Regions from separate parts of the Lysinibacillus sp. RS11 genome, predicted to be linked through region 4. Evidence: riboswitches for the same ligand, from Rfam matches in the RefSeq annotation. Region 4 holds a riboswitch; each other region holds the start of a gene.
What was found. Region 4 has a riboswitch for cobalamin ahead of AB9L17_RS11630 (ABC transporter substrate-binding protein). Riboswitches for the same ligand answer to the same signal wherever they lie in the genome.
Positions count from the first base shown of each region.

Region 1: it holds a riboswitch for cobalamin, as region 4 does, so the genes downstream of both, AB9L17_RS02970 (FecCD family ABC transporter permease) here and AB9L17_RS11630 (ABC transporter substrate-binding protein) in region 4, are expected to answer to the same signal.
Region 2: it holds a riboswitch for cobalamin, as region 4 does, so the genes downstream of both, AB9L17_RS22320 (FecCD family ABC transporter permease) here and AB9L17_RS11630 (ABC transporter substrate-binding protein) in region 4, are expected to answer to the same signal.
Region 3: it holds a riboswitch for cobalamin, as region 4 does, so the genes downstream of both, AB9L17_RS10365 (ribonucleoside-diphosphate reductase subunit alpha) here and AB9L17_RS11630 (ABC transporter substrate-binding protein) in region 4, are expected to answer to the same signal.

Region 1 covers NZ_CP168124.1:573,049-576,967, forward strand. The annotation lists gene AB9L17_RS02965 (acyl-CoA dehydrogenase family protein) at 1-1,064, shown strand, start outside; cobalamin riboswitch at 1,211-1,393, shown strand; gene AB9L17_RS02970 (FecCD family ABC transporter permease) at 1,605-2,606, shown strand; gene AB9L17_RS02975 (adenosylcobinamide amidohydrolase) at 2,603-3,919, shown strand, end outside.
Region 2 covers NZ_CP168124.1:4,325,025-4,328,943, reverse strand. The annotation lists gene AB9L17_RS22330 (YdhK family protein) at 114-698, opposite strand; gene AB9L17_RS22325 (biotin transporter BioY) at 825-1,421, opposite strand; cobalamin riboswitch at 1,594-1,752, shown strand; gene AB9L17_RS22320 (FecCD family ABC transporter permease) at 1,907-2,953, shown strand; gene AB9L17_RS22315 (ABC transporter ATP-binding protein) at 2,959-3,756, shown strand.
Region 3 covers NZ_CP168124.1:2,054,622-2,058,540, reverse strand. The annotation lists gene AB9L17_RS10365 (ribonucleoside-diphosphate reductase subunit alpha) at 1-1,781, opposite strand, end outside; cobalamin riboswitch at 1,944-2,129, opposite strand; gene AB9L17_RS10360 (hypothetical protein) at 2,240-2,923, opposite strand; gene AB9L17_RS10355 (ECF transporter S component) at 2,920-3,417, opposite strand; gene AB9L17_RS10350 (bifunctional adenosylcobinamide kinase/adenosylcobinamide-phosphate guanylyltransferase) at 3,530-3,919, opposite strand, start outside; gene AB9L17_RS10345 (histidine phosphatase family protein) at 3,871-3,919, opposite strand, start outside.
Region 4 covers NZ_CP168124.1:2,275,742-2,279,660, forward strand. The annotation lists gene AB9L17_RS11620 (GTP-binding protein) at 1-521, opposite strand, end outside; cobalamin riboswitch at 845-1,029, shown strand; gene AB9L17_RS11625 (hypothetical protein) at 1,243-1,386, opposite strand; gene AB9L17_RS11630 (ABC transporter substrate-binding protein) at 1,514-2,509, shown strand; gene AB9L17_RS11635 (precorrin-3B methylase) at 2,564-3,223, shown strand; gene AB9L17_RS11640 (S9 family peptidase) at 3,606-3,919, shown strand, end outside.

The sequences.
Region 1 (3,919 bases), 1.7 Mb from region 4:
TATACGGCGAGAAATATTTCGCATCTAATGCAGGAATGTGTGGCGTAGCGATGGTATTGGCCCGTATGGAGGGGGCACAGATAGGCTCAAAGGGCTTAACATTATTTGCGGTTCCATGGCGGAATGAGGATGGCACTGTGAATAACCTCCGCATTCGACGTTTAAAGGATAAACTTGGCGTTCGAGCAGTGCCTTCTGGTGAGGTGGAATTTGATGGCGCACTAGCTTATGTTGTCGGTGAGCCGAATAAAGGGATTTATTATATGCTGGAGGCACTTAATTTATCAAGAATTTGCAATGCAGTTGCTTCTATCGGCATTATGCGTCGCGGTTATTTAGAGGCGAAGCACTATGTAACCAATCGTCATGCATTTGGTAAGCCTTTAACGCAATATCCTATGATTCAGGATACATTAGGGAAATATGCTGCCAAGCTTCATGTAGAAGTTGCCACTGTTTTTGATGTTATTCAGCTGTACGATAAAGTAGCAAGTGGACAGGGCAATGAACAGGACATCATTATGAATCGCTTGTATATTGCTATTATGAAAAAAGAAACGGCAGAGCAAGCGGTACATTATGCTAGTGAAGCAATTGAATTGCACGGAGGGAATGGCTATATAGAGGATTTTGTTACACCTCGCTTATTAAGAGATGCACAGGTGCTGACGGTGTGGGAAGGGACTGCCAATATTTTAGCGTTGGAGCTCATTCGTTTAGTAGATAAGTTTCATGCGCATGAATTATTTGTTCGTATCATGGAGAAACGTCTAGAAAAACTAGCTGACAGTCCATTAGTAGCAATTGTAGCAGAGCAATTAGTAAAACTAGACTTGACTTTGCAAACATTTAGTCGTTTAGATGAAGCAACGAAAACATTTGAGGCAAAAAAGGTTGCAGAAAATATGGCACATGTATATGAAAGTGTTGTAGCAGTCGAATGGGCACAAAAATTCGGCGGTAAATATGAAAAGCTAGCAGATATTTATTTAGAGAGCACATGGTCATTGCGAGAAATTGGAGCGCCAATGAAAACTGTTCAGTATTTTTTAGATATAGTCTAATAGATTAGAGTCTGGGATCTAGCAAGATTAAAAAATTTCACATAAGAAAAGCGCGAGAAATCAACGTTTCTAAAATTGATTTCTCGCGCTTTTTAAGGTATTGACCAGTTTTATCCCAGCCACTTTTTTTTTCATGTATAATTATATCAACTGAAAATTATAAAGGTTCTTTACTTATGTAAAGTGAAAAGGGAAATCGGTGTTATTCCGATGCGGTCCCGCCACTGTATGTGTGAGTTTTTTCAATCTGCACCACTGAAAATTTCGGGAAGGCTTGAAAAAGCGAAGGAAGCACGAGCCAGGAGACCTGCCTTTATAGAAAACACGTTGCAGCCTACGAGGATAGGGTGGTGGATTTTGTATACGTATTTTTGTGCAAATTTGATCCCCTCATCTTTTTTTGATGAGGGGTATTTGTTTTGTAAGATGGATGTCGATAAATTCTCAGTATTAGGCAATTTCAAGCCAAAATGTATCGATAAATCAGAAGAACAAGTCGTTAAATATTGGCACAGATAGACTAAGGGGGAGAGCCTTTAAATGAGTAGAACGATTATAGCCTATGTAACAGCAATTACGCTTCTAATTATTAGCATCTGGTGTGGCGTAGCAATAGGCTCAGTTCATATTCCACTAGAAGTAGTGTGGAATAAGGCAGCTGATGAAACAGCTGCCAATATTTTATGGAAAATTCGTTTACCTCGAGTCCTGCTGGCGGGGCTTGTCGGAGCATCGCTTGCCATTGCAGGGGCAGCTTTTCAAGGCTTATTAAAAAATCCTTTGGCAGATCCTTATACGTTAGGTGTTTCCTCTGGTGCATCAGTTGGCGCAGTGATGACGATTTTCTTTAGTATTTCAATTCCAGTAGTAGGCCATTATGCATTACCAATCTTCAGTATGCTAGGTGCAATATTAACGATGGTAGCGGTCATGGGCTTTGCTAGAATGGTAGACCGCTCACTAAAAATGGAAACCCTTATTTTAACAGGGATCATCTTTAGTTCATTTTTAGGTTCCTTAATTTCCTTAATGATTGCATTATCTGGTGAGGAGCTACGACAAGTTATGGGATGGCTGCTCGGCTCAGTATCGATGCGAGGTTGGCCTTTTGTTCAAATGATTATTCCGTTTGTGATAATTGGTTCAATTATGCTTTGGACACAAAGACGCGAGTTAAATGTTTTGTTATATGGAGAGGAACGCGCAAAACATTTAGGTGTTCATGTTAAGCGTAGTAAATATATAATTTTGATAGGCGGGTCAATGTTGACAGGAGCAGCTGTAGCAGTTTCTGGTACGATTGGATTTGTTGGCTTAGTTGTACCCCATATGACGCGAATGCTTTGGGGTTCAGATCATCGTCATTTATTGCCATTATCATTTTTAAATGGTGCAACTTTGCTCATTATTTGTGATTTAATAGCAAGAACAATTATTATGCCAAGAGAGCTACCAATTGGCGTTATTACTGCATTTATTGGGGCGCCCGTTTTTTCTTATATTTTTTATAAGCAACGTAGAAGCAAGGGGGGACGGGCATGATTGTTGTTGAACATCTTTCTGGAGGTTATGGAGATGTGCCGATCGTTCAGGATATCAGTTTTTCCGTTGAAAAAGGAAAAGTACTAGGGATTTTAGGCCCGAATGGTAGTGGGAAATCCACACTATTAAAAGTGATGAGTGGCATACTACCAGCTACTGCAGGCACTATAGTCGTAGATGGTAAAAATATTAGCGCTTATAATGCCCGTGCATTGGCAAAAAAAATGGCAGTGCTACCACAATTACATGCGAATGCCTTTTCAAACAGTGTACGTGAGGCAGTATCACTTGGACGTTATCCACATCAAACAGGCTTCTTTTCAAGTTGGGCTGAACGAGATGAACAAGCAGTCCAACATGCAATGCTGCAAACAGGTGTGAAACGCTATGAACAGACACCGATGGAATTTTTGTCGGGCGGGGAACAACAAAGAGTTTTTGTAGCCCAGGCCCTTGCGCAAACGGCGGAAATATTACTGCTAGATGAGCCAACGAACCATCTAGATATTGCCCATCAACGTCAAATTTTAGATATGGTACGAAAGGAAGCAATTGAATGTGATTTAACTGTTATTATGGTACTACATGATATGAATTTAGCTTCCCTCTATTGTGACGAATTATTACTAATGGAAGACGGAAGGATGCGAGCATTTGGAGCACCACATGAAGTATTAATCGCTTCGGAAATTGAAGATGTCTATCATGCGCGAGTAGCGACTTATGCACATCCCGAAATTCCAAAGCCTCAAATTACAATGATGCCAGCCTCAATCGAACATCAGCAACGTGCTGTCATTAAAAACGAAAATTTCACTGTTACGAATCATTACATTCAGCTTCAATCGGAGTATCCGTTAAAAACGGTTTCCTCAGCAGTTCATAATCCGGGGATCGGTTGGTATGATTGCCTATTAAATCGCTCTGTACCAATAGATTATGTCATTAGTGATGTAAAGAAAGAGGTCGCTGAATTTTTACAAAAGGAGCATTTTTCACCTACCAGCACAGTAGTTATGATAACAGCTGTCCCGGCAAATCTTGTAGCAATTAATGAATTTAAAGCTTCTTTTGGTAGCGTATTTGTTGCTGTAACGGCTGGTGTTGGCAATGCTGTTGATGTGTCACGGGCTCATGAAAGACAAGATGAACCATATATTGGTACTATAAATACATGGGTCATCATAAATGGTTGTTTATCAGAAGAAGCATTTTTCCAAGCAATGATGACAGCTAATGAGGCGAAAACAAAGGCATTGCAGTCAGAAGGTATTCGTGATGAGCTTAGTGGTACGATTGCAACAGGTACTGCT
Region 2 (3,919 bases), 2.0 Mb from region 4:
TGTTTAGAGCATAGTCGTCTAGGCTAAAGCGCAACATCCTTGAGGTTGCTTCACTCCCACGGACAAAAGTGGTGGAGCGTTATTTTTGCTTCGGGCTCTCTAGCGTTTAGTTCTTATTTTGCTTCTAGCTCTTCTTCTGTAACCCATTTATGATTTTTTACAGCCTCGCCATTTGTTGTAGACGTATAATCAATCATATAAACTGTCGTTTGTATTGCCTCATCGATATGGACAGTCGCATTTTCCATGCCTTCCATATGGGATGCATCGGTTTTGACTTCCGTACCCGGAGCTAATGGAGCCTCACCTTGATTTATCAATTCCTCATGAATAACCCACTTATGATTTTCTACGCGATTTTCACCTGTAGTTGGCTCATAGGAGATAATGTATGCTGTCGTATCATAAGCGCCAACAATCGTTGCTTCTGCGCCTTTCATACCTGCCATGTGTCCATCCGTGATAATGGCGATGCTTCCAACTGGAAACTTTGGATTTTCAGCATTTTTCAAAGTTGTTGGTACTGCGCCAGAGCTTGAATGGTTCATCGTGGAATGATCCATCTCTGTGCTATGTTCAGTTTCGATGTTATTTTTTGAATCGGCTTCTGACTTAGTTGTATCGGCAGAGCAAGCCGATAATGTTAGTAAAGCTACTGCTGCTATTAAGCCAATTGACCACTTTCTTTTGAATAACATATTATATTCCTCCTCACTATTTGCTCTTAATGTAGCAAATAAATGTGCAGAAATTGTGGACAGCATTCATATAGGATTCCTAAAACAAAAAGCCCTCTTTAGCATTAAACTAAAGAAGGGCTTACGTTATTTAACAGGAATTATTTTTACTATTTTTTGTAGACGGTATGCAAAAATACCGGCAAATATCGCTAAAATAATATCCTTTGGTAATGGAGGCATCATCCAAAGCCATGCCATCTTATAAGAAAAAGCTTCTGGAGCACTAGCCCATAACTTGTAGGCGAAGTACATCCAATTTGTCCCAAGTAAATAATTAATGGCTGTTGCAATTAAAGCAGCAATTACATAGCTTTTTTTCGTTCCACTGCGCTCTACAATAAGCCCTGCAACATATGCAGCTAATATAAAAGTAACAATAAAACCGAATGTAGGACTTAAAATTTGTCCAAAGCCCCCACTGAAACGTGCAAATACAGGGGCGCCTGCTAAACCTATGCACATATAAACAGTACAAGCGAGTGCACCTTTTCTACTGCCAAGAATAAGTCCTGCTAATATAGCAAAAAATGTTTGTAGCGTGATGGGTACGCCACCAACAACCATAAAAGGTACAAAGGAAGTAATATTAGCGCCAATCATCATCAATGTTGAAAATAGTCCAATATAAGCAATATCTACTGTTCTTAATTTGTGATGCGAGTGTTCCGCTACTGTTGTCATTATTTCACCCCTAATAAGTAATATTGATAATAATAGTGTAAAAAAATAAACATTTTGTGTCAACCTAATATTTTATATAGGTTAACACAAAATGTTTATCCTTCATAATTTGATAAATAATTACTAGTAATAGACTAACTATTAAAATATATGATAGAATCGTCATAATTTTAAAATATCAGATGCAAATGGTGTGACATCTTGTAAAAGTGTCACTTAAAAGGGAAGTCGGTGCAAATCCGACGCATTTAGGCCACTGTTCTAGAATGGGAAGGCAATCATAGGGACATTGATTCGAAGCCAGGAGACCTGCCAATTAGCGAATATCTGTAATGCCCACGAGGATGAAAGCGATTACGGACAATAGTAGAAGGGAATCTTTCTGACTTTGTTTAATCTAGGGTATTTCTATGCGTATTTTGCATGGAATACCCTTTTTTTATCTTCATTAAGTCTATTATTAATGATTAGGAGTTAATAAACAGATGAATAAAAAAATTATGCTACTATCAATGACTCTTCTTTTAGTACTAATCATTTCAATGACAATTGCCATAATGGTTGGATCGGTTTCTGTGACGCCAATTCACGTATGGAAGGTTATCCTTTCCAAAATACCAATTGTACAAAACTCAATCGAGCAAGATTGGAGTCGTTCACAGGAAATTATTATTTGGCAAATACGAGTTCCGCGTGTATTGCTCGCTGCTATTGTTGGAGCAGGGTTGGCAATTGCAGGAGCAGCTATTCAGGCTCTTGTCCGTAATTCAATTGCCGAACCATATATTTTAGGGATATCTTCTGGTGCAACGGTTGGGGCCACAGCTGTCATCATTTTAGGTGCTTTTTCATTTCTTGGCGTTTATGCTCTTTCCGTATCTGCATTTATAGGTTCTCTGACAGCAATGGCGTTAGTTTTCTTCTTAGCATGTGTTGGCGGTAGAGTTTCTGTCTTTCGACTTTTACTTTCAGGGATGGCGGTGTCGTTTATTTTATCTGCTATTTCAAATTTTATATTAATGACGTCGAAGCAAGAGGGCGGAATGAAGGCAGTTATGTTTTGGATGCTAGGAAGCTTAGCGGGTGCGAAGTGGAGTAATCTTTTAATTCCTACAGTTATTTTTATCGTGGTATTTGCCTTGTTATGGCTCCATTATCGAAGCTTAAATTTATTACTTCTTGGGGAAGAAGCAGCGGTTACATTAGGGGTTAACTTACAACAATTTCGAATACAGCTTATCTTATTAGTATCGTTATTAACGGGTGTGCTTGTCGCAGTAAGTGGTTCAATCGGATTTGTTGGCTTAATCATTCCGCATATTGTACGGCTGATCGTAGGTTCAAACCATAAATATGTCATACCGATTAGTGCTTTGTTTGGGGCGATTTTCTTAGTGTGGGCAGATGCACTTGCTCGGATTATAATTGCCCCTGAAGAAATGCCAATTGGAATTATCACAGCTTTTTGTGGAGGGCCGTTTTTCATTTGGCTACTACGTCGTAACAATTATTCTTTCGGTGAAGGGGATTAAAGCATATGACATTAGAGACGAAACAAGTATCTTTCTCCATTTCTGATGAGCGCATATTACATGAAGTAAGTGTACAAATAAAGGAAAAACAATTTGTTGGGTTAATCGGTCCAAATGGTAGTGGGAAGTCAACGCTATTAAAGAATATGTATCGTTTATTAAAACCAGAAAGTGGAACAGTTTTATTAAATGAACAGGATATTTTAAAGCAATCGAGTAAAAGTATTGCGAAAAATTTAGCAGTAGTGAGTCAAGAAACGCCGGTCGTATTCGATTTTACCGTACATGATTTAGTCAGTATGGGAAGAACACCACATAAAAAACTATTTGAGCTTGATCAGGAACGAGATTTTCAAATTGTAAAAAATGCACTAGATCAAACAGGAATTGCTCATTTAGAGAAACGTAGCTTTAGTTCTCTTTCAGGCGGAGAAAAAAAGCGTGTGATGGTTGCCCGTGCCCTCGCTCAGCAAGCACAGATGCTTATTTTAGATGAGCCAACAAATCATCTAGATATTCAGCATCAATTGCAGCTAATGGATCTAATTCAAACCCTACATTTAACAGTTGTTGCGGCAATACATGATTTAAACATTGCAGCTATGTATTGTGATCAAATTTATGTTTTACAGCAAGGGCGAATTGTCAATTTTGGAACACCAGAAGAAGTACTTACACCAGCATTATTACAAGATGTTTTTGGTGTTTACGCTGATATTCAAACACATCCACTTACAGGGAAGCCTTATTTAACGTATGTCTCAGAGCAATTTACGAAGAAAGCTTTAAAACTACATAAATAAAGTACGGTTCTTCGGCAAAACGAGGGGTGATTTCCGTTCCGACTGAGCGCAGATGTTTTTTGTGCGAAAGCGAATAGTTTGGAACAGAAACCACCCTTATTTAAAGCGCAATAACATTCACAAAGATTTTCTTGTCCATTATCGCTATGAGGTGTGTCTGTAA
Region 3 (3,919 bases), 220 kb from region 4:
TTTTCACTGTCGTAACCACGTTTGTCAAAATACGCACCAGTATGCCAATCTGAACCTTCAAATAATGGGTAAGCACCTTTTTCACTTGCCAAATCGTTAGAAGCGCGAATCGTTAAATAGGCAATTTCCTCATATAGCTTGTCCGCAAATTCTACAGCTTCCTCAGACTCCCATTGAATTTCTTTCAAAGCTAATAAATGATGCCAACCAAATGTGCCTAGCCCAATACCACGGTAGCGCAAGTTCGTACGCTCTGCTTGTTTCACTGGGATTGTATTTAAGGCAATAACGTTATCTAACATACGCACTTGAATTGGAATCAAACGTTCTAGTACACCAGCCGGTACAGCTCTGCCTAAATTAATAGATGATAAGTTACATACAACGAAATCTCCAGGCTTGCGACGTGTTACGATAACATCATCTTCAAGGGTAATAGATTCGAATTCAGTAGCTGACATATTTTGGAAAATTTCTGTGCACAAGTTCGAGCTGTAAACCATCCCTTCATGCTTATTCGGATTCATACGATTTACTTCATCACGATAAAACATAAACGGCACGCCTGTTTCAAGCTGTGAGCGCATAATACGTTTCATAATATCTATCGCTGGTACGACTTCACGGCTTAATAAAGGATTGGCGATACATTCTGCATATTTTGTACGGAAAGAGCCGTCACCTTTTTTCTCATCATAGAAATCTTCTAATGAGAAGCCCATGACCTCTCGTACTTCATGTGGGTCAAATAAATGCCATTCCCCACGTGCCTCAACTGTCTCCATAAATAAATCCGGTAAGCATAGCCCTGTGAAAATATCATGGGCACGCAAACGCTCATCCCCATTGTTTAAACGTAAATCTAAAAACGTAAAGACGTCTTTATGCCAAACATCTAAATAGACCGCGATTGCTCCTTGTCGTTGCCCAAGCTGATCGACCGAAACTGCCGTATTATTAAGCTGTTTAATCCATGGTAAAACGCCACTTGATGCACCTTTAAAACCTTTAATAGATGAGCCTCGGCTACGAATTTTGCCCATATAAACACCAATACCGCCGCCATACTTAGATAATGTTGCGACATCTGTATTTGTGTCATAAATACTTTGTAAACTATCATCTACTGTATCAATAAAGCAACTAGATAGCTGTCCATGTGTTTTCCCTGCATTCGATAATGTTGGTGTGGCAACAGTCATATATAAATTACTCATTGCCCAGTAAGACTCTCGCACCTTTTGTAAACGATTTTCTGTTTCATCCTGCATCAATGTCATCGCAATGACCATCCAACGTTCCTGTGGTAACTCGACAGGTGTTTTCGTATAATCACGAACAACATAACGGTCCATTAATGTTTTTAAGCCAATATATGTAAACAACTCATCTCGACTTTGTTCTAAATATGAAGCAAGTTCCTGAAGCTCCTGCTCACTATATTTTGTTGTTAAACTTTCATGATACAAACCAGCCTCTGTATAGCGTGCTAATTGTGCTGGGAAAACCTGATAAACATCTTTCACAGAAACACCGCGGCGCATTGCAAATTGGTCATATAATTTTTCTAAATAAATTTGCGCTGCAACAAATGTCCAATATGGCTCCTCTTCATCAATTAGGCTAAGCGTTTGTAAAATCATCGCATCCGCCCATGCCTCAAATGTGGCATTGTCATTTTTTCGTAGCCATCGATCCGATAACCTTACAAAACTTTCAAGTTCATCCTCCGTGTAACTTTTCTTTAGCTTAGCAATTTGCTGTTCGATTTGAATTGTCATATACACATACTCTCCCTTTCTATCTCCAGACAACACAAAAGCGATCACGCATCCTCTATCGGTTGCGTGATCGCTGTAAAATCGGAAATGGAAATGAAGGACATGCACACACAGAAGTGAACAAATCTCTCGCCTCCACTTCTCAATCCCCGAAGAATGTGTCGCTGTCTTGAACAAATCGGCAGGTCTCCTGGCTCATGCTTCCTCCAAATGATCGCCTTCCCATTGTTAACAGTGGCCTCTGCATCATTTGTCAGCACTTACAGTTGCGGGGACAGCTTCGGCTTAAGATGCTCTTTTCCGAATTCCCTTTTAAACCATATTGGTACCTCTTGTTCAAAATACTATATATAGTGTTTTAACTCCTAAACAAATCTAACATATGGTGTTTATTGTTGCAATAGGCGTTTTGCCCCTTGATTTTTATTACGCACTACTTTTTCTCGAAGCAAGCCCAATTACAAGGCAGTTTTACGTAGTTTCTCAAAATTTCTAAGAAAAATTTTTTGTGCCAGCTGCTCTTTTTCTGGATGTACACCAAGTAAAATGACTGCACACGGGCCAGCTGTTTTCTCAACATCTAACGAACATGTGACCTGTTGATTGCCAAAAAGTCGAGTAAATTCTGCTTGCAAACCTTTTGATCCAACTGGCCAAACTTGCTGCACGATTTCCTCTTTCCATGCCTGAAAAATAGGCTGTAGCTGTGCGACATCCTCAGGCTGTGCAAGGACTTCATTGCCTACAAGCGGCAGTCCATAAGTGTACCAAATCAGCTGATCATGCTTATAGGGTGTACGTTGCTGCTGTTCACCAAGCATCGTTATGGACAAACCAGATTGTACAGTCGGCATATTGGACTCAGTGCTACCGTCTATTTGCGGACAAATAAGACCAGCTTCATCAAAAACCTGCTGAATGCCTGCCACATAGCGAGACCATGCCACACCCCCTGAAAAATTAGCGAGTAGGACATGTGTAGGTAAAGCATTTGCGGCAAGCTGCTCTAAAAAAGTAACACGTGCTGTCAAGTATGCCGTGAGTTGATCTGAGGCAGACACAACATCTTGCGGTTTTTCACCAATTGCTGCGGCATTATCTGTCGTAGCAATCAGCTCCCCTACTTTTATGGCATTTCTCAATGTAATCGCCCTGCCTTACGCACAAATACTTTAGATAAAATTGGCATTGCAACTGCAACGATGACTAAATTAATTAGAGTTGCCAACGGTAGACTAGTAAGAGATGCCCAATAAAATGCCGGACTAATGATAAAGTAAAACGGTAATGGTGCCACAACGCCATTTAAAATAAGTGCCACAGGCCATTTCCAGAAATGCATTCCTTTATTATGCATAATCCCGAAGATCCATACTACGATAAACATCTCTACTGCGATAATAATATGGAGTGGTCCAAGTGGGAAGCCAGAAGTTAAGGCCGTAATAAAATGCCCAATTGCCCCTGCAACCCCAGCCAATACTGGAGATAAAAATACAACGCTCAAAAATGCAGGAGCCGCGTCCAGTGCAGCAGTTGTAATAAATGGTGTTGGAATTTTAATAACTGCCCCAACTGCACAAATTGCCGCTACCATGGCAACGAGTGTCAATTTCATTAATCTTTGTCGATCCATTCCATTCCCTCTTTTCTTTTAAACATTGTTCATTATAGCGTGAGGTTAATTTCCGTTTCGGCTGAGCGCTTGGAAGTGTACGATGAGCACCCCATTCAACTGACTAACTACGTCATTTGATTTGTTCCCCAATACCGTACCAAATACGTACGACATGTTCTGCTTCAGCAAATAATGCCTGGTACAAGCGCCCACATGTATCACGTAATAATCGTGCCTGTTTTTCCATCGGCACAACCCCTCGTCCCATATCGGTCACAATTATATAGAGTGCACAATTTTCTTCAAGAGTCTTTAGTCTTGTCAAAATGGTTCTGACAATGACCTCATCATCCTCCAGATCTTGTGTCACGAGCCACTTCTCTAGGTTTTTAATAACCAGTACATCACAGCTAGGAGTGTCATCAGGTACATAGCCATCTACTAGCTCAACTTTTTGATCTGCAAGTAAATTCATGACATAGTCGGTTTTTCCACTATAAGCTCCTCCGATAAAGACATG
Region 4 (3,919 bases):
CGCTCAGCAAGCCACTCCATCATGTGATTGGAAACATAATCAGAACGGAGCGGTTCATCTACTAATAGTACATCCTTAGAGCAGTCTTTTTGAAGCAGTGTCATAACGGCTTCGACATCTGCACCTTCACGATCTATTTTGTTAATAAAGAAGAAGGTAGGGACATGATATTTGCGTAAAAGTTGCCACACGGTTTCAGTATGACCTTGTACTCCTTCGACCGCACTAATAACAATGATGGCATAATCCATAACACGAATAACACGTTCCATTTCTGGCGAAAAATCGACGTGCCCAGGTGTATCGATTAACGTATATGTATCGTTTCCAATCGTCATGCGACCTTGTTCCGCAAAAATAGTAATGCCTCGCTGACGCTCGAGTTCATGATTATCTAGAAATGTATCTTGATGATCAACTCGACCACGGGCTTGAATACTGTTTGTATGGAATAGTAACTGCTCAGAAAATGTTGTTTTTCCTGCATCGACGTGAGCGAGTACACCAATTGTTTTATGCATAAAAAATCCTCGTTTCTTTTTTTCGTCCAATATCATTGTAACAGAAATAAAATAAAGTAAAGACTACTAATCAGTGAGGGTTTCGCCACCCCAACTCGTAGAGGAACACCCTGTTGCCCCAAAGTAATCGGGCATTTCCGGGCTGTTAATCTTCCGTTAAACTTCTTGGCTGTCTGCTAGTTATGTGGGACAAAAATATTTCATGTAAAATAGTTAGTGTTTATGTCGAAATAGTGCTACTATATTCATAATACTTATTTTTCGATTTTTTCGAGAGATTGCGAACATAAATTTCTTCTGCTAGTCTAGCAATATCATTTTAAAAAAATAATAGATGTATTGGTGCAAATGATTTGTCATTTGCTTAAAAGGGAAATCGGTGCGAATCCGATGCTGTCCCGCAACTGTAAATGGGGAGTCTATACAAGATGCCACTGTAGCCATGCTATGGGAAGGCGTATAGATGATGAACCTAAGCCAGGATACCTGCCAATATGTAATCTTTGCTTAAACCACGAGGATGGGGCTAGTGAATAGGTTGTAGAACCCATCTTTCACTATGCGAACCTCTTGGAAACAAGGGGTTTTTTTATGCCCTTTTTAACTTATGTTTAGCGGGTGTGGATTCGGTAAGGTGGTCTTAGGGGATGTTAGCCTAAAACCACAGCATCGTTGCGATAACGGCTAACTGACCTGCATCGGTGCTGTGTTGCCGCTGCCGCTACGCTTTCGCGCAGTTAAAACCCTTTTGCTGACACTTCGCTTTCGCACAAAAAATATCTGTTGCTGACACTACGTTAGCATTGCGCTTTCGCACAAAAAACATTTGTTGCTGACGCTCCGTTAGCACTGCGCTTTCGCACAAAAAACATCTGCTGGCCTAAGCACAAAGCCGAATCCGGACGCAATTATGCCGAGTCATAATTGATCATTCAGTAGCGAGGAAGTCAAGGGATTTCTTTCTATATATTTGACACAAAGGAGACGAGGACATGAAAAAATGGAAAAGCTTGTGGCTTGTCTTTGCAATAGCAATAATCGCTATTCTAGGAGCATGTAATGCAAAGGACAAATCAGAATCAGCTGCACAAGGTGAGAAGGTAGAGCCTGCACAAACTGACAAGACAGAGATCACAATTGACAATAATGGAACGACACAAGTGTATACAGAAGCACCCAAAAAAGCGATTAGCTTAAATCAACATGTAACAGAAATTATGTTGGCATTAGGCTTGGAAGATTCTATGGTAGGTACCGCCTATTTAGATGACAATATTTATGAGCCCCTACAAGCTGCCTACGATAAAGTGCCTGTGTTAGCTAAACAGTATCCTTCAAAGGAACAGGTTATTGATGCAGAAGCAGATTTTTTATACGGCGGTTGGAAAAGCGCCTTTGGAGAGAAAGGTGTTGGTACACAGGAAGAGCTTGAGGCATTAGGGATTCACACTTATTTACATACAGCCTCAAGTATGACGAAACCAACATTAGAAGATATTTTCACAGATATCCGAAATATCGCAAAAATATTCCGTGTCGAAGAACGTGGAGATGCTTTAATTGAACAAATGACCAAAGATGTAGAAGCTGTACGTGCGAAATTACCACAAAATGGGGAAGAACTGCGTGTATTAGTGTTTGATAGTGGTGATAAAGATGTCCTTACTGCTGGACAAAACTTTATGAATGAGCTTGTGACGATTGCTGGTGGTAAAAATATTTTTGGTGATGTGGAATCAGGATGGACTACGGTATCAAAAGAAGATGCAGTAGATCGTAATCCAGAAGTCGTTGTTGTTGTTGATTACGGAGAAACAAAGGCGGAACAAAAAATTAACTTCTTAAAAAATGATCCTGCCTTAAAAGAAATGGAAGCTGTTAAAAATGAACACTTTGTGATCTTACCGCTTTCTGCTGCATCAGAAGGGGTTCGTGCTGCAGAAGCTATTCAAATTTTAGCAAAAGGCTTTTACCCTGAAAACTTTTAGACTAAATAAGGAGCTAGCGACTTGCTAGTTCTTTTTTTATAAGGAGAGTTATAAATGAATGCATTTTGTAAAAATATACCGGACAAAACATTTGAAAAGCTAAATCATAATGGAGAGTTTACACGTCTTGCAGTTAGCCCGGGTATTATTAATAAACATTATACCCCTGCACAATTTCAAGCAATGGCAAAGGTTGTAGGAGAAATTGGTGCGATCAAATACTCCTCTTCTTACAGTATATTATTATCTATTCCGACAGTAGATGTAGCAGATACGACTAAGGAGCTACAAGATGCTGGCCTGTATGTGGCAAAGCAAGGACCAATTGTTGTGATGAAGGCTTGCGATTTCTGTGATGGGGATAAGATGGAGGCAGCACCGATTACTGAACAGCTATTTCATTCATTAGAAGGAATATTGGTCCCTACAAGATTACGTTTAAACGTAAATGGCTGTGCCTCTGCCTGCTACAATGCAGTGTATGATGATATTGGCCTTGTTTATCAAAAAGATAGCTTTGATGTCTATTTAGGGGCGGTGCCAATGGGGGCAAATGCGCAAGCTGGGACGCTCTTTGCTAAAAGGGTGGCAGTTGACCGTATTGAAAGTTTACTTCATGAAATCATTCGACTCTATAATGAGCATGCTCGTCCGAATGAACCTTTTTATAAATTTTATCGCAGAACAAATTCTGCTGAGTATTGGAAAATGTAAAAAAGTGATGATAAAACACGCTACTTTTTTTGAGTTTTAGACCATCTTTTTGTTTCTTCTATTGGAATACTCGAGCCAACTTTCATGGTATTTTTGACAATAATCCAGCACCAATATGTTCATCTCCTCGTGAAGCTATTTCTCAAGTATTAGTAATAGGAGAGCGTTTAGGTAAAAGTTGCATACTTTGAAATAAATTATATCCGTAGATCTTCGTCATTATTGCGAAGCAGCTACTTTTTTTCAGTGTATGTTTTTAAACATCTCAAATAAGATATAACACGGGTAATTTTAAAAATTTTCTGTTTATAAGGAGGAATAATACTTAGGGCGTCGAAATATTGTACTATGTAATGCAATTAACAAAAAGGGGCGGGAAAATATGACATCCAAACAAGGGATTAAACCGGAAGATCTATATCAATTAAAATCAGTGGCAGATCCACAAGTATCACCTGATGGAACAGAAGTAGTCTATGTAGGGACTTATATCGACGACAAGAAAAAAGACTATGTGTCTAATTTATATTACATAAACTTGGATGAAAAAATTCCTCAACAATGGACATTTGGTGAAGATAAAACAAATTCACCTATTTGGTCTCCAGATGGCAGTAAAATCGCGTTTGTGTCAACGAGAAATGGCAAACCACAAATTTTTGTGCTTTCTAAAACAGGTGGAGAGGCGAAGCAAGT